Regions from separate parts of the Microbacterium sp. YJN-G genome, predicted to be linked through region 1. Evidence: riboswitches for the same ligand, from Rfam matches in the RefSeq annotation. Region 1 holds a riboswitch; each other region holds the start of a gene.

What was found. A riboswitch is a leader RNA that binds a small molecule or an ion and turns the genes downstream of it on or off. The one in region 1 is predicted to bind thiamine pyrophosphate.
Region 2: another riboswitch for thiamine pyrophosphate. It lies ahead of H7694_RS17735 (ECF transporter S component); the one in region 1 lies ahead of thiM (hydroxyethylthiazole kinase).
Region 3: another riboswitch for thiamine pyrophosphate. It lies ahead of thiC (phosphomethylpyrimidine synthase ThiC); the one in region 1 lies ahead of thiM (hydroxyethylthiazole kinase).

Annotation. Positions count from the first base shown of each region.
Region 1 is NZ_CP060402.1:2,126,373-2,133,596, forward strand. It holds gene argB (acetylglutamate kinase) at 1-190, opposite strand, end outside; gene argJ (bifunctional glutamate N-acetyltransferase/amino-acid acetyltransferase ArgJ) at 187-1,344, opposite strand; gene argC (N-acetyl-gamma-glutamyl-phosphate reductase) at 1,341-2,441, opposite strand; gene H7694_RS10245 (bifunctional hydroxymethylpyrimidine kinase/phosphomethylpyrimidine kinase) at 2,758-4,884, opposite strand; gene thiM (hydroxyethylthiazole kinase) at 4,881-5,741, opposite strand; TPP riboswitch at 5,733-5,826, opposite strand; gene H7694_RS10255 (cupin domain-containing protein) at 5,950-6,387, opposite strand; gene H7694_RS10260 (pyridoxamine 5'-phosphate oxidase family protein) at 6,398-6,985, opposite strand; gene pheT (phenylalanine--tRNA ligase subunit beta) at 7,122-7,224, opposite strand, start outside.
Region 2 is NZ_CP060402.1:3,067,646-3,074,869, reverse strand. It holds gene H7694_RS14765 (ABC transporter ATP-binding protein) at 1-841, shown strand, start outside; gene H7694_RS14760 (D-alanyl-D-alanine carboxypeptidase family protein) at 1,044-2,750, opposite strand; TPP riboswitch at 2,830-2,941, shown strand; gene H7694_RS17735 (ECF transporter S component) at 2,932-3,561, shown strand; gene H7694_RS14755 (ABC transporter ATP-binding protein) at 3,558-5,078, shown strand; gene H7694_RS14750 (energy-coupling factor transporter transmembrane component T family protein) at 5,075-5,872, shown strand; gene nhaA (Na+/H+ antiporter NhaA) at 5,873-7,183, opposite strand.
Region 3 is NZ_CP060402.1:2,297,700-2,304,923, forward strand. It holds gene H7694_RS11060 (LLM class flavin-dependent oxidoreductase) at 1-1,043, shown strand, start outside; TPP riboswitch at 1,110-1,224, shown strand; gene thiC (phosphomethylpyrimidine synthase ThiC) at 1,219-2,997, shown strand; gene H7694_RS11070 (MFS transporter) at 2,987-4,291, shown strand; gene H7694_RS11075 (Gfo/Idh/MocA family protein) at 4,288-5,271, shown strand; gene H7694_RS11080 (NYN domain-containing protein) at 5,274-6,185, shown strand; gene H7694_RS11085 (DUF4166 domain-containing protein) at 6,250-6,870, shown strand; gene H7694_RS11090 (epimerase) at 6,867-7,224, shown strand, end outside.

The DNA of each region.
Region 1 (7,224 bases):
CGCCCACGTACCGCAGGTAGGCGATGTCCTGCGCGAAGGCCTCCTGCAGCTCGTCACTGACCATCGCGTTGCCGCCGTACTTGACGACGACGATCTGGTCGCGGAAGCGCTTGAGCCAGGGCAGCGATTCGATGAGGGTGGCCGCCTTGTACGCGGCCTCCTCGGGGGCGGTCTGCTGCAGATCTGTCATGAGGCGTAGGCGCTGTTCTCGTGCACGTAGTCGTGGGTCAGGTCGTTGGTGAGGATCGTCGCGGTGGCCTCGCCGGCCTTCAGATCGATCTCGATGAGCGTCGCACGCGGGGTGAGGTCGACGTCCTCGCGCGGGCGGTCGGGGCCGCCAGCCGAGCAGACCCGGATGCCGTTCATCGACACGTCCACGTCGTACGGGTCGAACTGCGCCGAGGTGGTGCCGATCGCGGCCAGCACGCGGCCCCAGTTCGGGTCGTTGCCGAAGATGGCCGCCTTGAAGAGGTTGTTGCGGGCCACCGAGCGGCCGACCTCGACCGCCTCCTCCTCGGTGGCGGCGTTCTGCACCTCGATGGTGATGTCGTGGCTGGCGCCCTCGGCATCCTTCTGCAGCTTCTGCGCGAGGTCGCGGCACAGCTCGGTGAGCGCGGCGGCGAACTCCTCGAGGTCGGGGCGGATGCCGCTGGCGCCGCTGACGAGCAGGGTGACCTGGTCGTTGGTCGACATGCAGCCGTCGGAGTCGAGCCTGTCGAAGCTCACGCCGGTCGCGCTGCGCAGGGCCGCGTCGGCCTCGGCGGCCTCGAGGTCGGCGTCGGTGGTGAGGACGACGAGCATGGTGGCAAGGCCGGGGGCCAGCATCCCCGCCCCCTTGGCCATGCCGCCGATCGTCCAGCCGTCGCGGCTGACGACCGCGGTCTTCGAGACCGTGTCGGTGGTCATGATGGCCTCGGCGGCGGACTGCCCGCCGTCGGCGCTGAGGGCGGCGATCCCCTGCTCGACGCCGTCGAGCACCTTGCCGCGGAAGACCTCGTCACCGGTGCCGATCAGCCCGGTGGAGCACACCAGGATGTCGCCGGCGCTGACCTCGAGCAGCTCGGCGGTCCGCTCGGCGGTGAGGTGCGTGGTCTGGAAGCCGAAGGGGCCGGTGAAGCAGTTCGCGCCGCCGGAGTTGAGCACGATCGCCTCGACCGTGCGGTCGGCGATGACCTGCTGCGACCACAGGATCGGGTTGGCCTTGGCGCGGTTGGTGGTGAACACCGCCGCGCCGACCTTGCGGGGTCCGCGGTTGACGACGACGGCGACGTCGGGCTTTCCGGTGCTCTTCAGGCCGGCTGCGACGCCGGCCGCCTCGAATCCCTGGGGTGCGGTGACGCTCACGGCGCTACTCCGTTCACGGTGAGGGCGCGGTCCTCGGGAAGGCCCAGCGCGATGTTCATGGACTGCACGGCGGCGCCGGCGGTTCCCTTGACGAGGTTGTCGACGGCGGTGACGACGGTGACGCGGTTGGCCGCGCGGTCGATCGCGAGGCCCATCAGGGCCGTGTTGGCTCCCAGCACGTCGGCGGTGCGCGGGAAACGCCCCTCCGGCAGCAGCTGCACGAAGGTCTCGTCGCCGTAGGCGTTCTGCCAGGCGTCGCGGATCTGCGCGTCGGTGGCGCCGGGGGCGATCGGTGCGGTGGAGGTGGCGAGGATGCCGCGTGCCATCGGCACGATCACGGGGGTGAAGGAGATGCGGATGTCCTCGGGCGCGACGGCCCGGGTCCCTGAGCCCGCACCACCCTGGGTCCCTGAGCCCGTCGAAGGGCCCGCGGCCGCGAGCGCTTGCCGGATCTCGGGGATGTGGCGATGCGTGCCGCCCACCGCGTACGGGTTGGCCGTGCCGAGGATCTCGCTGCCGAGCAGATGCGTCTTCAGGCTCTTGCCCGCGCCCGACGGGCCGACGGCCAGGACGCTGACGATGTCGGACGGGTCGATGACCCCCGCGGCGACACCGGGTGCCAGGCTGAGGCTCACGGTGGAGGCGTTGCAGCCGGGAGCGGCGATCCGGTGTGCGTCCCGCAGCACCTCGCGCTGCTTGCCCTCGCCGACGAGCAGCTCGGGGACGCCGTAGGCCCACGGCTCGTGGAACGCTCCGCCGTAGAACGCATCCCAGGAGTCCCGCGAGGTGAGCCGGTGATCGGCGCCGGCGTCGATCACCAGCGGGGTGTCGGCCAGCGCATCCGTGTACTGGCCGGACTGGCCGTGCGGCAGCGCGAGGAAGACGATGTCGTGTCCGGCGAGGATCTCGGGGGTGGTGTCCTGCAGCGTGAGGTGCGCGAGCGAGCGCAGGTGCGGCTGGTGCTCGGAGAGGGGCTGTCCCGCGTTCGAGTGCGCGGTGACGGTGCGGATCTCGATGTCGGGATGGGCTGCGAGAAGCCGCAGGATCTCGCCTCCCGCATAGCCGGATGCGCCGGAGACGGCGACGGAGTACGTCATGTATCTACCTTAACGGTCGAGGTTCGCCCGATGACGGGCCTTGCCGGGGCGGCGACACCGGCACTGTGCCCGTCGACGCACGACGGGAGCGCGGGGTCGCCTAGAGTCGGCGGTCGCCGCGGCGTCGGCGCACGGAAGTGACGCTCGCGGCGTCGTGGGCTTCGCCGTGCTCGCTCAGGAACCGCTGAGCGGGAGCGAGTGCGACCGAAGACATGCCGCGACAGTAGCGCCCCTGCCGCGGCATCCGCAAATCCGGCACGTCACATGGCGCACCGCCCCCTGCTCGACGCGCGGTCGGCGGGTGGTCAGCGCCGGGTCATCGCAGGTCGAAGAACGCCCTCTCGTGCTCGCACGCGGCGAGGAACGCGCGGTGCATGCGTGCGCGCTGCTCCCCGTCGGCTGCGACGGCAGCCGCCGCGACGTATCCGATCGCCCGCTCGTTCGCCGCCTCGAAATCCGGGTCGGCGTACGTCGCCAGCCACGACGCGTACGGATGCTCGGGATCGCGCGCGTACGCGCCGAAGTCGCCGGCATGCAGCCGCAGCCCGAGGTCGGTGTACAGCCAGAAGCAGGGCAGGATCGCGGCGATCAGCACGCGGTAGTCGCCGGTGAAGGCGGCGGCGCGCAGGTGGTCGAGGTACGCGGTGCACACCGCGCTCGGCGGGGTGTCGAAAGTGCCGACTGAGACGCCGGTGGCCGGCGTCAGCCATCCCGCGTGCAGTTCGAGTTCGACGGCGATCGCACCGTGCGCCGAGTCGGCCCAGAACGCCTGCTCCTGAGGGGTCGGTGCGAGCCGGGCGGCCTCGGCGAGCACCCGGGCGTACTCGCGGAGGTAGAGCGCATCCTGCGCGAGGTACTCGAGGAACAGCCTGCGCTCGAGCGTGCCGTCGGCGAGCGCACGGATGAAGGGCAGCTCGTCGATGTCGCGCCGGATGTGCTCGGCGCTGCGCCACCACTCCTCGCGGATGCTCTCGGCTGAGGGACGCGTCTCCAGGCCGCCGCGCCGCCACAGCCCCGCGAAGTGGCTGATCGGACCGTGGCCGCGGCCGACGTCGAGGGCATCCGCGTCGGTCAGCGACTCTCGCAGCCAGGCACGGCTGGAGGCGACCGCCTGCGTCCAGTCGAGCCCCCGCGCGCGCGTCGTGGCGAGGGCGGCCGAGAGTGAGCATCCGGTGCCGTGCGTGCTGGTGGTGGCGATCCGCGCACCGTCATACCCGGCGATGACGCCGCCCGGCCCGACCAGGGCATCCGGTGACTGGTCACCATCGAGGTGGCCACCCTTGGCCAGCACGAGCGCTCCGGTGCGCGCGGCGACCTCGCGAGCGGCGTCGAGCGCGTCGTCCCAGCCCTCGAGCGTCCGGCCGGCGAGCACCGCGAGCTCACCGAGGTTCGGGGTGATCAGATCGGCGCGCGCGGCGAGATCGACGAGGGCGCTCTCGGCTGCGGTGTCGAGCAGCCGGTCGCCGCTGGTGGCGACCATCACCGGGTCGAGCACGACGACCGGCGGTCGCTGCTCGTCGAGCCACGCGATGACCGTCTCGATGATCTCGGTGCCGGCGAGCATCCCGATCTTCACCGCGTCGATGCCGATGTCGTCTGCGATCGCGTCGAGCTGGGCGCGCAGGAACGAGGTCGGCGGCACGTGCACGTCGCGCACGCCCTGCGTGTTCTGCGCGGTGAGGGCGGTGATCGCCGCCATGCCGTAGCCGCCGTTCGCGGCGATCGACTTCAGATCGGCCTGGATGCCCGCCCCGCCCGACGGGTCGCTGCCGGCGATGCTGAGCACCCGCGGCGTGCGCGCTCCTCGCCATTCCCGCCGCAGTGCGCGGGCCGCGGCGCGCGGGTCGTCGGTCGCGCACAGCGCGGACACCACGGCCACGCCCGCCGCCCCGGCATCCCGCAGCGCGGCGACGTCGTCGATGCCGACCCCGCCGATCGCGACGGCGGGGACCGGGCTGGATGCGGCGAGCGCGCGGAACCCGTCGATGCCGAGTGCCGGCGGATGGTCGGGCTTGGTGGAGGTGGGCCGGATCACCCCGACGCCCACGTAGTCGACGGTGCCGGCGGGCAGCCCGCGCACGGCGTCGAGGTGCTCGGGGGTGTTCGCGGTGAGTCCGATGACGGCATCCGCTCCGAGCAGAGCACGGGCGTGCCGGACCGCGGCATCCGACTGGCCGAGGTGCACGCCGTCGACGCGCGCTCCGCGACGGCGCGCCTCGACGGCCGCGTCGAGCCGGTCGTTGACGAGCAGGAGCGCCCGCCCGTCGATCGCGTCGGACAGTTCGACGAGGCGGTCTGCGGTCTCGGCGTCGGAGGCGTGCTTGTCGCGCAGCTGCACGACCGTGACTCCGCCGGCCAGGGCTTCGCGGACGGTCTGCACCACCCCGCGGTCGCCGCAGAGCGCGTCGTCGGTGACGAGATAGAGCGACAGGTCGAGGCTCATCGCGCCGACTCCCCCGAGAGAGCGGCCTCGTCGACGCGAGCGGCATCGGCGAGCTCGGCGGGCTGGATCGCCGCCAGTTCGTCGAGCAGCGCGACGGCGAAGCTGCCGGGGCCGGATGCCGTGACGGCCGCGCGTTCCGCGGCGACCGTATAGACGAGAGTGGCGGCGGCGACGGCATCCAGCGGATCGGTGCCTGTTGCGCGGGCGGTGCCGAGGAACGCGGCCATCACCGCGCCGAGCGCGCAGCCGCCGCCGGTCACCCGGGTCAGCAGCGCATCGCCGTTGGCGATGCGCACGATCCGCTGCCCGTTCGTGATGTGGTCGACCGGGCCCGACACGGCCACGACGCTCCCCCACTCGGAGGCGAGCGTGCGGGCGGCGTCGAGGGCGGCATCCGGGGTGTCGGTGGCGTCGACTCCCCTGCCGCCTGCGCTCAGACCGGCGAGCGCGAGGATCTCGGACGCATTGCCGCGGATCGCCGTCGGCCGCTGCGCGACGAGGTCGTGTGCGAGGGCGGTGCGTACCGGCAGCGCGCCGACGGCGACCGGGTCGAGCACCCAGGGCGTCCCCGCGGCGTTCGCGCCGGCGACCGCCTCGCGTGCCGCCTCGCGCTGCTCGGGGCCGGGGGTGCCGAGGTTCACCAGCAGTCCGGAGGCGATGCCGGCGAACATGCCGGATTCGCCGACGATGTCGACCATCGCGGGTGCGGCACCCAGGGCGAGCAGCACGTTCGCGGTGAAGCCGGTCACCACCTTGTTGGTGATGCAGTGCGTGAGGGGCGCTGCCGCGCGCAGCTCTCCCAGCAGCTCGGCGGCCGTGGCCGCGATTTCGGTCGGTGGACGCAGAAGATCGCTCATTCGCGACATCCCTTCGCTAGTACGAACTAGATCAGGTTCGACGGGTGTGATCTCAGCCGCGGATGCGGCACCCCGTGTCACTCGTGGCGAGTCTAGCCCGCCTCTGACGCCGAAACCCCTCGTGGCTGCCGATACCCCTCGTGAATCACGCGATTCAGGACGGGTGTGGGCAATTAGGAGGGGTCTCGGCGGAAGGGGGACGGACGGCTCAGGCGTCGGGCCAGGGCATCGGGCGGTCGGGGTCGCGCTTGCTGTCATCGGGCAGGTGCGGCAGCTGCTCGCCGCCGGCGCGGATGCAGAGCCAGCGCAGCTCGCCGGGACTGTCGGGGTGCGCGCGCCAGGTGCGCCAGACGTCCTGGCCGACCCGGACGACCGACCCCGCGCGCACGTCGACGACATCGTCGTCGAGGCCCATCTGGCCCTGACCCTCCAGGAACACATAGAGCTCCTCGACGCGGCTGTGGGCGTGCCAGTACCCGGCCTCCTCGCCCGGCTGGAGCGCGTTGGCCGTCATGCCGATGTACTGCATGGTCAGCTCGTGGTCCACGACCCTCCTGCCGTCGCGGGAGCGTGCGGGCGCGAAGCCTCCGTAGTGTGCGCGCCAGTCATCCAGCCCGCCGATCTCGGTCACCTGATAGTCGCTCATCGCCGCTCCTTCACCGCTCGCTCTTCGTGGTCTCGCCGTTCACGATACTGCGGGTCCACGCACGGTCGGCCCGCTCGTAGACGATCCGCAGGTGCCTGCGGTCGGAGGCTCCCTGCCAGAACTCCACCCGCTGCGGTTCGAGCCACCAGCGCACCCATTCGCCGGGCTGCAGCCCCTCGCGCGCGGCTGCGGAGCGGGCGGCGAGATCGGCGTCGCTCTCCTGCCGGGGAGCCTCCTGCACCCTTCCGCGCACGCGCACGGCGCGACGGAGCGGCTGCCACCACAGGCTCAGCGCGGCGGCGGGGGCGGCGGCGAGCTGGCCGCCCTTGGCCGAGCCGCGCGGGCCGGCGAAGGCCCAGCCGCGGTCGGTGACGTCCTTGACGATCAGTGTGCGCGCGTCCGGCATCCCCTCGGCGTCGACCGTCGCGAGGGTCGCGGCGTGCGGTTCGGCGACGCCCGCCCCGGCCGCCTCGCGGATCCAGCGTTCGAACAGCACGACCGGGTCATCCGGCAGCGCATCCGTGTCGAGCGCGGGCGGCTCGCCCGCCAATGCAGGCAGGGCGCGCAGCCAGGCGGCGAACGTCGAGCTTGAGGTCATGCCCCCATCCTGCCCCGCCCCCACGACTCCCGCGCCCCTAAGCGTCGAAACCCCTCACCAGTGCCGACACCCCTCGTGAATCACGTGATTCAGGAGGGGTCTCGGCAACCAGGAGGGGTTTCGGCGGAGGAAGCGGTCAGTCGCGGATCGTGGCGGCGAAGCGCTCGGTCGCGACCGCGACACCGGCGAGCTTGGCCTCGGTGGCCTCGGCCGCGGTGAGCGTGCGGTCGGGTGCGCGG
Region 2 (7,224 bases), 940 kb from region 1:
CCGGGTGGAGCCGGGCCAGACCGTCGCGATCGTGGGACCGACCGGTGCGGGCAAGACCACGCTGGTGAACCTGATCATGCGGTTCTACGAGCTGAACTCCGGCCGCATCCTGATCGACGGTCAGGACATCGCCGAGGTGAGCCGCGAGGATCTGCGTTCGCGCACCGGCATGGTGCTGCAGGACCCGTGGCTGTTCGCGGGCACGATCCGCGACAACATCCGCTACGGGCAGGAGAGCGCGAGCGACGACGAGATCATCGCCGCAGCGAAGGCGACCTATGTCGACCGCTTCGTGCACTCGCTGCCCGAGGGGTACGACACGGTGCTCGACGAGGACGCGTCGAACGTCTCGGCCGGTGAGCGGCAGCTGATCACGATCGCCCGCGCGTTCGTGTCGCAGCCGTCGATCCTCATCCTCGACGAGGCGACGAGTGCGGTCGACACCCGCACCGAGCTGCTGCTGCAGCACGCCATGGCGGCGCTGCGCGAGGGGCGCACCTCGTTCGTGATCGCGCACCGGCTCTCGACGATCCGCGACGCCGACCTGATCCTGGTCATGGAGCACGGCGACATCGTGGAGCAGGGTGACCACGACGAGCTGATCGCCAAGCAGGGCGCCTACTGGCGGCTGTACCAGTCGCAGTTCGAGCAGGCCGCGACCGACATCGACGCCGAGGAGTCACTCACCGGCACGACCCCGGTCATCGTCACCGGCGAGGCCGAGGATGCCGCATCCGACGCCGCTGCGCTGCAGGACGTGATGGAGGCGCCGGACGTGGTGCAGCTGGCCGAGGCCGTGCGGGAGGCCGAGTCCACGGCATCCGACCCCGAGCGCCCCTGACCCGCCGACCCGAGACGCCCGCCCCCTCCCGAGACGCCCGCCCCCTCCCGGGGCGGGCGTCTCGCGTTCCCGCCCCGCTGCCCCGCCCCGCCCCCCGCCGCGGCCCCACCTCCGTGAGAAACCACATCGCGCATGAGAAACCCTGCGTGGACGCGTTTCTCACGCCGAAAGTGGTTTCTCGCGGGGGGCGGGAGGGCGGGGGTCAGCCGTTGTCGAGGCCGAAGAGCTCGAGGGGGTGCGTCAGGCGCCACCAGGGGCTCGGGGCGGAGATCTCCTCGGCGAGCGAGACCGACGTCTGCGCGGTGTCGACGGGGCCCTTCGCGGTGAGTGTGCCCACCTCGGCGCCGGCGGCGGTGCGGTCACCGAGATCGAGCTCGGTCACAGCGGTCGCCGAAGCGCCGTTCCACAGCACGACCTTGGTGTCGGCATCCGTCACGACCTCGACGCGGTCTCCCCACACCGTGGCGACCTGGCCGACCACGGTGCCCTTCGGCACCGACACCGGCTGCTCGGCAAGCGACGCCTCGACGCCCGCGAGCAGCTGCCTGGTCACGGCGAGCCTGTCGTCGTTGCTGTCCTGCCCGAGCACCGCGGCGTATACGCGCACGGTGGTGTCGCCGACCGGGACGTCCTTCGCGGTGAGCAGGTTCCAGTGCGAGAGTGTGCCGGTCTTCACGCCGACCACGCCCGCGTCGTCGAGCATCTTGTTCGTGTTGGTGACCGTCCCCACGCCGGGGATCTCCGCCGAGCGGGTGGCGACGATCTCGGCGAACACCGGATTCTTCATCGCCACCTCGGCGAGGCGGATGGCCCCGGCGGGAGTGGCCACGTTGTCGCGGTCGAAACCGGACGGGTTCACGAGCGAGACGCCCTCGATGCCGTGGTCGCTCAGCCAGGTCGCGGCGGCCTCGGCGAAGGCACGATCCGAGCCCCAGATCTCCTCCGCGAGCCGGTCGATGTAGTTGTTCGCCGAGCCGAGCAGCACGCCCTGAAGCATCTGGTACTCCGTCAGGCTGCCGCCCACCGGCACGTCCAGCGCCGACTGGTCGGACCACCGGTAGCGCCAGTACTCGCGCGAATCCTCCCGCGTGAACTCGAAGCTCGGCCCCTGCTCGCCCACCTTCAGCGGCATGGCGTCGAGCACCATCAGCGTCGAGGCGACCTTCGTGATGCTCGCGATCTCGTCGCGTTCCGGGGTCGATGACAGCGGGGCGATGCCCTGCACGGACACGGCCGCGCTGCCGTTCTCCGGCCACGTCGCCGTAGCGGCCGGGGCCGGCTCGATCGCGATCTGCTCGGCGGTGACCACCGGAGCGACCTCACTCAGCGGCCACAGCAGCGTGGATGCCACGTACGCGACGCCCACGGCGGTGAGGATCCCCGCCGGGACGAGTGCCCGCGGTCGTCGCCATCCCCGGCTCAGGTGCGCACCGGCGAACAGGTCGGGTGCCGGCTGCGGCTCGGGGGCGGCATCCGAGCCGATGGTCCGCGGGTCCAACCACGTCAGCGCGGTCGTCGGATGCTTGTCATCGGCCCACGCGCGCACCGGCCCCGCGTCGGGCATCGCGTTCGTCGCGGGGACCGGCTCAGCCGCCGGCACCACCGCGGGCACCACCGCGGGCACGCCGCCCGGCACCGTCGCGGGCTCGCGCAGGAACTCGGGCTCCGGCTCGTCCGGCTCAACCGGCTCGGGAGTCCGATCGATGACATTCACAGCGTCAGTATCCCCGCTGGATGCCGTCACGGCGGGAACCGGCTCTGCGACACGAATCGTTGCCGCGTCCGCGCCGCTCTCCGGTGTCTCCTCGGCCGCAGGCGGCGTCGCGTTGCGTGCACGCGTGCGCTCACGCAGCGAACGGCGCGTGAGCGGGCGCGTGGAGTCGCGCGTGGAGTCGGGGGAGACAGTCACCCGATCAACGGTACCCAATCACCCTGTGCATGCGCCGTCACAACGCCGCCCCGGCATCCATCCGGACGGCTAAGATCGAGGGCATAACCACGGGAGTCCGGCGTGCCGGGCTGAGAGGAAGCGAACCGCGCTTCGACCGTCGAACCTGATCCGGGTCATGCCGGCGCAGGGAGGAGTTCCTATGAGCACGTCTGCATCCACGTCCACCACCACCCCGGCGGCCGCAGGCCGCAACCTGCGCTGGCGGGTCGTCGACATCGTCGTCGCCAGCGTCATCGCGGTCGCCTGCGCCGTGCTGTTCCTGCTGTGGAACGTCGGCTACGAGGCGCCGAGCGCACTGCTCTCGCCGCTGCTGCCCGGCCTGCAGGGACTGCTGGCCGGTCCCTGGCTGATCGCCGGCGTGCTGGGCGGGCTGATCATCCGCAAGCCGGGGGCCGCGATCTACACCGAGCTGGTCGCCGCGATCATCTCGGCGCTGGTGGGCAACGTCTGGGGCCCGCTGACCATCGTCTCCGGCCTCGTGCAGGGCCTGGGCGCCGAGCTGATCTTCCTGATCTTCCTGTACGGCGTATGGCGCCTGCCGGTGGCTGTGCTCGCCGGTGCCGCCGCGGGCCTGGCCTGCGGCATCAACGACCGCATCCTCTGGTACGCGGGCGCCGACACCCTGTTCACCTCGGTGTACATCGCCTCCACCACCATCTCGGGCGCAGTGATCGCCGGACTCGGCGCCTGGCTGCTCGTCAAGGGGCTCGCCGCCACCGGCGCGCTGAGCCGGTTCGCCGCCGGTCGGACGGCGAACGCACGGGTGTGAGCACCGTCGCGGCCGCGCTCGAGGCGCGCGGCTGGGGCTGGCGCTACGCGACCCGGCTGCGCTGGGCACTGCGTGAGGTCTCGCTGCGCATCGAGCCCGGAGAGCGGGTGCTGCTGCTGGGAGCATCCGGCTCGGGCAAGTCCACCCTGCTGCAGGGTTTCGGCGGCGTGCTCGGCGGCGCCGACGAGGGTGAGGAAGCCGGGGCGCTGCTCGTCGACGGCCTTCCGGCCTCGTCGGTGCGGGGCCGGGTCGGCATGGTGCTGCAGGACCCCGACACCCAGACGATGCTGGCGCGCGTCGGCGACGACGTCGCCTTCGGCTGCGAGAATCTCGGCGTCCCGCGCGAGGAGATCTGGCAGCGGGTAGGACAGGCACTGGATGCCGTGGGCCTCGACGTCGCGCTCGACCGGCCGACCTCGGCGCTGTCGGGCGGGCAGAAGCAGCGGCTCGCGCTCGCGGGCGTGCTGGCCATGCGGCCAGGGGCGATTCTGCTCGACGAGCCCACCGCGAACCTCGATCCCGACGGCGTCGCCGAGGTGCGCGACGCCGTCGGGCGGGCACTGGATGCCACCGGCGCGACCCTGGTCGTGATCGAGCACCGCATCGACGTATGGCTGCCGCTCGTCCAGCGCGTCATCGTGCTGGGCGCCGAGGGCGACAGCACGGTCGTGCTCGCCGACGGCACTCCCGAACAGGTGCTGCATGCGCGCGGTGCCGAGCTCGCGGCATCCGGGGTGTGGGTGCCCGAGCATCCGCCCGCCGTCCCGCCGCCACCGGCCCGGGCGCCGGGAGAGACGCTGGTCCGCACCGACGGCCTGATCGTCTCGCGCACCCCGGGCACCCGCGTCGCCGGACCGTTCGACCTGCAGGTGCGCGCGGGGGAGGTGCTCGGCATCGTCGGGCCGAACGGCGCCGGCAAGTCGACCCTCAGCCTCACCCTCGCGGGGCTCATCCCCGCCGAGGGCGGCCTGGTCATCGCATCCGACGCTCTCGCGTCCAGCGCCGCCGTCGCGCGTCGGCGCCGCCGCGACGCGAGCGCCGCGCACGACCCGCACGCCTGGTCGTCGCGCGCACTGCTGACCCGCATCGGCACCGTGCTGCAGAGCCCCGAGCACCAGCTGCTCGCCCGCACCGTGCGCGACGAGCTCGAGATCGGGCCGCGCGCGCTGGGGCTCGGCGAGGGCGAGATCGCCGAGCGAGTCGACGAGCTGCTGCACCGGCTGCGGCTCGACCGTCTCGCGCAGGCGAACCCCTACACGCTCTCGGGCGGCGAGAAGCGTCGGCTGACGGTCGCCGCGGCGCTCGCCACCAGACCCCGGATGCTGGTGCTCGACGAGCCCACCTTCGGGCAGGACGCCCGCACCTGGGCCGAGCTCGTGGCCCTCATCGCCCGCCTGCGCGACACCGGCACCGCCGTCGTCGCCGTCACGCACGATGCCGAGGTGCTGCGCGCCCTGCACGCGCGCACCCTCGCCTTCGGCATCCCGCACGCCCGCACCCCGGAGGTGGCACCGTGACCGCCCTGGCCGCCGACGCACGCATCGTGCGCAGTGGGCCGATCGCGACCCGCAGCCCGCTGGCCCGGCTCGCCGCGGCGCTGCTGATCAGCCTGCCGCTGATCCTCTCGATCGACGTGCTCTCGGCATCCGTCGCGCTGCTGCTCGAGATCCCGATCCTGCTGCTGTGCGGACTGACCGCGCGCGAGTTCTGGCTGCGCACCGCGCCGCTGTGGATCGCGGCGCCGCTCAGCGCCGTGACGATCGCCCTGTACGGCGCGCAGAGCGGCACCGTGCACTTCGAGTGGCTGCTCATGCGCGTCAGCGACGGCTCGCTGTCGCTGGCCGCCGCGACGGCCGTGCGCGTGCTGGCCATCGGCCTGCCCGCCGTCGCCCTCTTCGCCACCGTCGACCCCACCGACCTCGCCGACGATCTCGCCCAGCGGGCGCACCTGCCCGCGCGGTTCGTGATCGGCGCACTGACCGGGATGCGGCTGCTCGGGCTGCTCGCCGACGACTGGCGCGCCCTCGCCCTGGCGCGGCGCGCCCGCGGCGTCGCCGATCAGGGGCGCATCCGCCGGGGGCTCGGGATGGCGTTCGCGCTGTTCGTGCTGGCGATCCGGCGCGCCTCGTCACTGGCGACCGCCATGGAGGCCCGCGGCTTCGGGGGCACGGGCAGGCGCACCTGGGCGCGCCCCTCGCGCTGGGACCGCGGCGACACCGCGCTGCTGGTGCTCGCGGCGCTCATCCCGGTGGTCGCGCTCGCCGAGGCCGTCGCCCTCGGCACCTGGAACTTCATCCTCGGGCCGAGCTGATCAGCCCTCCGCATCCGGCGGCGCCTGCGGCGCCCGCGCAGCCCGGCGGTACCGGCGGTTGCGCGATCCGAGCAGGATCGACGCGACCACGGCCGCGAGGACGGATGCCGTGAGCACGGCGACCTTCGCATGATCGTGCTGCGCGCTGCCCGCCGCGAAACTGAGCTCGGCGACCAGCAGCGAGACGGTGAACCCGATGCCGGCGAGCAGCCCGACGCCGGTGATGTCGATCCAGCGCAGGCTCGGGTCGAGGTCGATGCGCCGCACGCGCGTGATGATCCAGGTGGCGAGTGTGATGCCGATCGGCTTGCCGACGACGAGGGCGAGCACGATGCCGAGCACGACCGGATCGCCGAACGCCGACGCGAAGCCCTCGCCGCCACCGACCGCCACCCCGGCCGAGAAGAACGCGAAGACCGGCACGGCGAAGCCCGCCGAGAGCGGCCGGAACCGGTGCTCGAACAGCTCGGCGAGGCCGGGACCGGCATCCGCGCCGCGGGCGGCTCGGCGATGCAGCACCGGGATGGTGAACCCGAGAAGCACGCCGGCGATCGTCGCGTGGATGCCGGAGGCGTGCAGGAAGGCCCAGGCGACGCCGCCGATCGGCAGCAGGATGACCCAGGCGGCGGAGGAATGCAGCCCGAAGAACTCGCGGAACCGCTGGGCGATGAGCCCGTAGACGGCGATCACCGCCAGCGATGCGACCAGCGGGAGTACGTCGATCGACTCGGTGTAGAAGATCGCGATGATGGCGATCGCGATGAGGTCGTCGACCACCGCCAGGGTCAGCAGGAAGATCCGCAGCGCACTCGGCAGGTGCGAGCCGATCAGGGCGAGCACCGCGACGGCGAACGCGATGTCGGTCGCGGTGGGGATCGCCCAGCCGCGCGCGGCCCCGGGCGTTCCGGCGGCGACCGCGAGGTAGATGAGCGCCGGGACGATCACACCACCGACCGCGGCCACGATGGGGATGACAGCCGTGCTGAAGCGACGCAGGTCGCCGGCGACGAACTCGCGCTTGAGCTCGAGGCCGACCAGGAAGAAGAAGATCGCGAGCAGGCCGTCGGCCGCCCAGGCGCCGAGGCTCAGGCGCAGGTGCCACGGCTCATAGCCGACCTCGAGGTCGCGCAGCGCGAAGTACGAATCCGCCCACGGCGAGTTCGCCCAGATGATGGCCACCGCGGCGAGGGCGACGAGCAGGATGCCGCCGACGGTCTCCTTGCGGAGGATCTCGGCGATGCGCAGCGATTCCGCGCGGGAGGACGAGGGGAAGATGTCACGGACGCGGGACAGGCGCGGGAAGCGGGACATGAGGTGCCTTCGGGTCGTCGAACAGGACTTCGTCGACCAGG
Region 3 (7,224 bases), 170 kb from region 1:
TCGGATACTGGACGCCCGTCTACGGCGGCTTCCTGCGCAACGTCCGCGATGAGGGCCGCATGGCCGCCACCTGGGAGTACATCCGCGAGGTGTCGATGAAGGCCGACCGGCTCGGCTTCCGCACCACGCTCGTGCCCGAGCTGTACCTGAACGACCGCAAGGGCACGGATGCTCCGAGCCTGGAGGCCTGGTCGCTGTCGGCGGCGATCCTCGCCGCGACCGAGCATCTGCGGGTGATGACCGCCGTGCGCCCCGGTTTCCATCTGCCGGCGGTGCTCGCGAAGACGGTGTCGACGCTCGACAGCATCGCGCCAGGCCGCGTCGCGCTGAACGTGGTCGCCGCGTGGTGGGCCGAGGAGGCGCGGCAGTTCGGCGGCGTGTTCCCCGCTCATGACGCCCGCTACGCGCAGGCGACGGAGTTCGTCTCGGTGCTGAACGGCCTGTGGGAGCAGACGCCGTTCACCTTCAGCGGCGACCACTACGCGTTCGACGGCACGATCGTCGAGCCCAAGCCGTCGTCGCACCCGGTGATCTTCGCCGGCGGCGAGAGCGACGCCGGTCGTGAGGCGATCGCCGGCTTCGCCGACGCCTACGTCATGCACGGCGGCACCCTCGACGAGGTTCGTGCGAACGTGGCCGACATGAACGCCCGCTCCGAACGGCTGCACGGCCGGCCGATCGAGGAGTTCGGCATGCCCGCGTACGTCATCGTCCGCGACACCGAGGCCGAGGCGCAGCGCGAGCTCGAGCGCATCACCACGGTCGACCCCGACTCCCCCGGCTACGCGTCGTTCGAGCAGTTCCGGCAGAACTCGAACCTCTCGCTCGAGCTGTCGAAGCGGGAGTACTCGGTGGGCACGCGCGGCCTGCGCCCCAACCTGGTCGGCACGGCCGAGCAGGTCGCCGAGCGCATCAACGCCTACGCGGATGCGGGCATCAGCCTGCTGCTGATCCAGGCCTCTCCGCTCGACGAGGAGCTCGACCGGATCGCCGAGCAGGTGTTCCCGCTGGTGGAGCAGCGGTCCCTGGCGCTTGCCGACTGACCGTTCCTGAAGACATCCGGCGACACTGTCGCCGTCGACCCGCACCCCGGAGGTGTACTCTTTCACGCGAGATCCCACGGGCGCCCCATGGCAGGGGGCTGAGATCGGGCTGACGCCGTCCGAGCACCGTCTGAACCTGTCCGGGTAATGCCGGCGAAGGAAGAAGGAGCCCTGAATGGTGCTGTCTGCTGTCCCCTCCGAGAAGACGTCCGCCGAGAACTACGCGACGCACCGACTCGACCATCTCATCGACGCCGCGCACGGCATCCACGTTCCCGTCACCGCGATCGACCTCGACGACTCGCCGTCGGGTGCGACCAACACTCCGGTGACGGTGTACCGTACCGCGGGGCCCGGCGCAGACCCGACGGTGGGACTTCCCGCGCAGCGCGCGGCGTGGATCGCCGCCCGCGGCGACGTCGAGGCGTACGACGGTCGCGCCAGGGATCTGCTGGACGATGGCCGCGGCGCGATCCGGCGCGGCAGCGCCAGCGACGAATGGGCCGGCTCGCCCCGTACGCCGCTGCGGGCCGCGGCCGGGCGCCGTGTCACGCAGATGCACTACGCACGTCAGGGCATCGTGACGCCCGAGATGCGCTTCGTCGCGCTGCGCGAGGGGTGCGACGTCGAGCTCGTGCGCTCCGAGGTCGCGGCCGGGCGCGCGATCATCCCCGCCAACGTCAACCACCCTGAATCCGAGCCGATGATCATCGGGCGGGCGTTCCTCGTGAAGATCAACGCGAACATCGGCAACTCCGCGGTCACCTCGTCGATCCGCGAGGAGGTCGCGAAGCTGGAGTGGGCGACTCGCTGGGGCGCCGACACCGTCATGGATCTGTCCACCGGCGACGACATCCACACCACTCGCGAGTGGATCCTGCGCAACTCCCCGGTCCCGATCGGCACCGTGCCGATCTACCAGGCGCTCGAGAAGGTGAACGGAGACCACCAGGCCCTCACCTGGGAGATCTTCCGCGACACGGTGATCGAGCAGTGCGAACAGGGCGTCGACTACATGACGATCCACGCCGGCGTGCTGCTGCGGTATGTGCCGCTGACGGCGAACCGGGTCACCGGCATCGTCTCGCGCGGCGGATCGATCATGGCCGGCTGGTGCCTCGGCCACCACCGGGAGAACTTCCTCTACGAGCACTTCGACGAGCTGTGCGAGATCTTCGCGCGCTACGACGTCGCCTTCTCTCTCGGCGACGGGCTGCGGCCGGGGTCGATCGCGGATGCGAACGACGAGGCGCAGTTCGCCGAGCTGGACACGCTCGCCGAGCTCACCAAGCGTGCGTGGCAGTACGACGTGCAGGTGATGGTCGAGGGACCGGGCCACATCCCCTTCCATCTCGTGCGCGAGAACGTCGAGCGTCAGCAGGAGCTCTGCGACGGGGCCCCGTTCTACACACTCGGACCGCTCGTCACTGATGTCGCCCCCGGCTACGACCACATCACCTCGGCGATCGGTGCGACCGAGATCGCCCGCTACGGCACGGCGATGCTCTGCTACGTCACTCCGAAGGAGCACCTCGGCCTGCCGAACCGCGACGATGTGAAGACCGGCGTCATCACGTACAAGATCGCGGCGCACGCCGCTGACCTCGCAAAGGGCCACCCGGGCGCGCAGGCTCGCGACGATGCGCTGTCGAAGGCGCGGTTCGAGTTCCGCTGGCGGGATCAGTTCGCGCTCTCCCTCGATCCGCATACGGCCGAGGAGTTCCACGACGAGACCCTGCCCGCCGAGCCGGCGAAGACGGCGCACTTCTGCTCGATGTGCGGGCCGAAGTTCTGCTCGATGCGCATCTCGCAGGACATCCGCGACGAGTTCGGCGATGTGGCCGATCAGGCGCGGATCGCCGCAGAGGGCATGGCCGCGAAGTCGGATGAGTTCCGCCGGTCAGGCGCCAGCGTGTACCTGCCAACCCCGGAGGTGCCCGCTCGTGCGCACTGACACGTCGACTGCTCAGGCACCCGTCGCGCACCCTGCTCCGGGTCACGGGGCGGCGCGCGCGGCCCGGGGAGCCGTGCTCACGAACTACATCGACCAGTTCGACATCTTCCTGCCCGTGCTCGCCCTCGCGCCGGCGGCGGTGGCGATCTACGGAGCGCCGAACGCCGCCCTCGCCTCGGCCCTGGTGTTCGTCGCCACGCTGATCGGCCGACCCCTCGGCTCGGCGATCTTCGGCCCGCTCGCCGACCGCATCGGCCGCTCGCGCATCACCAGGATCAGCGTCGCCGGTGTCGCCCTCGTGACCTTCGCGATGGCGCTCGTGCCGTTGGGCGCCGGGCATGCAGGGCTCGTCGCCCTCGTCGCCCTGCGCTTTCTGGGCGGGGTGTTCATTGGCGGCGGGTACACCGCGGCGATCCCCCTGGCGATGGAGTGGGCCGAGCCGCGGCGTCGCGGCGCGCTCAGCGGCCTGATCATGGCGATGTCGCCGGCGGCCAACGCGACCCTCGCCGCATCGACGCTCGGACTGCTCGCCATCCTGGGCCCCGACGCCTACGCCGGCTGGGGCTGGCGCTTCCCCTTCCTCGCCGGAGCGCTCCTCACCGCGGCGCTGTTCCTCTATCTCCGTCTGCGCGTCGAGGATCGCGACGAGCCGAGCCCGCCCGCCGCCGGCGTGATCACGGCCGCGGTGCGTGGTTCGCGCGGCACGTTCGTCCGGCTGTTCGTGCTGATGACGGGGCTGTGGCTGTTCACGAACATTGCCGTCGCGCTGCTGACCCCTCAGCTCGGCACGATCATCGGCCTGGACGGTTCGGCGGTGGCGTTCACGATGCTCGTGGCCACGATCGTCTCGGCGGTCGCGATGGTCGCCACCGGCGCCGCCTCCACGCGCATCGGGCGCCATCGACTGCTGTTCTGGTTCGGGGTCGTGGCGGCGGTCGCGGCACCGCTGACGATCCTCGGCGTGTTCCGTTCGTCGGGCGTCGTGCTCGTGGTGCTCGTCGCGCTGCTGCAGGTGATCACCGTGTCGGCGTACGGCCCGATCGGCGCGCATCTCGCCGAGCAGTTCCCTCGTTCGATCCGGGCGACGGGCTACGGGCTCGCATACAGCACGTCGATCATCCTGCCTGCGCTGTACCCGTACTACCTGCCGCCGGTTCAGCAGCTGCTCGGCGTGCCGGGAGCATCCGCGCTGATGCTCGGGATCGGCGGCGTGCTGGTCGCCATCGGGGCGTGGCGACCGCGCGTCATCGATCGCGGTTCGGGTCGGGGGCGCCCACTACGCTGGGACGCATGACCGGTCTTCGTTGGGGAATCCTCGCCACCGGCGGCATCGCCGCCGCCTTCGCATCCGACCTGCGCACCGCGGGTCTCGACCTCGTGGCGGTGGGGTCGCGCAGCCAGGAGTCGGCCGACGCCTTCGCGGCGCGCTTCGACATCCCGCGCGCGCATGACTCGTACGAGGCGCTGGTGACCGACCCCGACGTCGACATCATCTACGTCTCCACCCCGCACCCGATGCACCGCGAGAACGCGCTGCTGGCGCTCGAGCACGGCAAGCACGTCCTCGTCGAGAAGCCCTTCACCCTCAACCGCGCCCAGGCCGAGGATGTGCAGCGTCTTGCCGCCGAGAAGGGCCTGCTGGCGATGGAGGCGATGTGGACCCGCTACCTGCCGCACATGGTGCGGCTGCGCGAGATCATCGCGGCGGGCACGCTCGGCGAGGTCCGCGCGGTGACCGCCGACCACACCCAGCTGCTCTCCGACGACCCGGCGCACCGCCTGAACGCGCTCGAACTCGGCGGAGGCGCGCTGCTGGATCTGGGCATCTACCCGATCTCGTTCATCTGGGATGTGCTCGGTGAGCCGGTGAGCATCCAGGCCTCCGCCCGCCTCATCGAGACGGGCGCGGATGCCGAGGTCGCCACCCTGATGACCCACGCGGGCGGCGCGATCTCGACGAGCCTGTCGTCGTCGCGCGCGGCCGGCCCCAACGCGGCATCCGTCATCGGCACGGAGGCACGCGTCGACATCGACCGCGTCTGGTACAGCCCCACCTCGTTCCGCGTCGTCGGCCCCGACGGGGCGGTCCTCGACGAATACCGCTCCGACGTGCAGGGACGGGGCATGCAGTACCAGGCGCTCGCAGCCGAGCGGTTCGTCCGCGAGGGTCTGATCGAGGGCGACGAGCTGCCGATCGCCGAGACGGTGGCCATCATGGGAACCCTCGACGAGATCCGCCGCCAGATCGGCGTGGTCTACCCGGACGAGGCCTGATCATGGCCGAGAACGCGGGTCGCGTCGCCGTCTACCTGGACTTCGACAACATCGTCATCTCCTGGTACGACCGCGTGCACGGGCGCAACGCGTACGGCAAGGATCGTCAGCGCATCACGGATGACCCCAACGACGCCGCCGTCACCGAGCGGCTGCGTCAGGCGATGATCGAGGTCGGCGCGATCATCGACTACGCGTCCTCGTTCGGCACCCTCGTGCTCACCCGCGCCTATGCCGACTGGTCATCGCCCGTGAACGCCGAGTACCGCTCGCAGCTGGTCGCCCGTGCGGTCGACCTCGTGCAGCTGTTCCCCGCCGCGGCGTACGCCAAGAACGGCGCCGACATCCGCCTCGCGGTCGACGCCGTCGAAGACATGTTCCGCCTGCCCGACCTCACCCACGTCGTGATCGTCGCCGGCGACAGCGACTACGTGCCCCTTGCGCAGCGCTGCAAGCGGCTGGGACGCTACGTCATCGGCGTGGGCGTCGCCGGCTCGACCGCGAAGTCGCTGGCCGCGGCGTGCGACGAGTTCGAGTCGTACGACTCGCTGCCGGGCGTCGCCCGCCCGGTCAAGGCCGAGACGACCACGACCACGACCACGAAGGACAAGTCCGCGACCAAAACCGCCGCGGCCACCCGCAAGGCGAAGGCCGCGGCGAAGGTCGACGACCAGGGCGAGGCGACCGCGCTGCTCGAACGCGCCCTGCGGCTCGGGCACGACAAGGCCGAGGCCGACGAGTGGCTGCACAGCTCGGCCGTGAAGACGCAGATGCGGCGGATGGATCCCTCGTTCAGCGAGAAGGCGCTCGGTTACCGGTCGTTCTCGGAGTTCCTGAAGTCCCGTGACGACATCGCCGAACTCGAGGAGACCGGTCACGAGCGGCTGATCCGGTTGCGCGAGACCTCGTCCTGAACCTCGACCACACGGCGGGGCGGTGACCGGAGTGCGGCGCATGCCCCGCCGATAGGATCGGGGCATGCGCCACATCCCCCAGTCCCCGTACCTGCGGGCGCTGGGAACGGATCGCACGAGACTCCACCCGGGGCTGTCCGCCTACTTCTCCGCCCTCCCGGCGGGCCACGTCGGCATCGGTGAGGGCGTCTTCGAGCGGGTCGGTACGCCGCGCCGCTGGCTCTGGCCGGTGCTGCGGATGCTGCAGCGGCGCGGAGCCCTGGTGGCGGGCTGGCATGAGCAGCTGCCGTTCACGGTGCGCAACCGCACCATCGCCGGCAAGGCGGTCAGCGCGCGGACGTTCCACCTGCCGGAGGGCGACTGGACGATGCGGGATGCCGTCAGTGCCCGTCCTCGCGGACGCGTGGTCGATCAGATCGGCGAGCCCGCGACGGTCGCCGTCGCCTTCACCGTGTCGGTGGACGGCGACGCCCTGGCCCTGCGGAGCACCGCGGTCGGCATCCGCCTCGGCAGTGTGCGCATTCCGCTTCCCTCTCTGATCGCCCCGGTGGTGCGGCTGCGCGAGAGCGCCGAGAAGCAGGCCGGACGTCAGCGTGTCTCACTGACCATGGACATGCCCCTGCTCGGGCGGATCTACGAGTACGAGGGCACATTCGAGTACCGCATCGAGGACGAGACGGCATGAACCGGGTGGTGATCGGCGGCTCGACCGGGTTCATCGGGCGGCACCTGCAACGGCACTACGCCGCCGAGGGCCGTGAAGTCGTGACCGTCTCGCGTTCCGGAGCCGACCTGACGTGGCATGACCAGGCGGGCATCGACGCCGCCGTCGACGGCGCGGCGCTCGTGGTCGGGCTGGCCGGCAAGAGCGTCAGCTGCCGGTACACGCCGGCGAACCGGGCGGCGATCCTGTCGTCACGCATCGACACGACGGCCGCGCTGAGCGGTGCGATCCGCCGGGCATCCGCTCCCCCGCCCCTGTGGATCAACTCGTCGACGGCGACGATCTACCGGCACGCCGAGGACCGCCCGATGACCG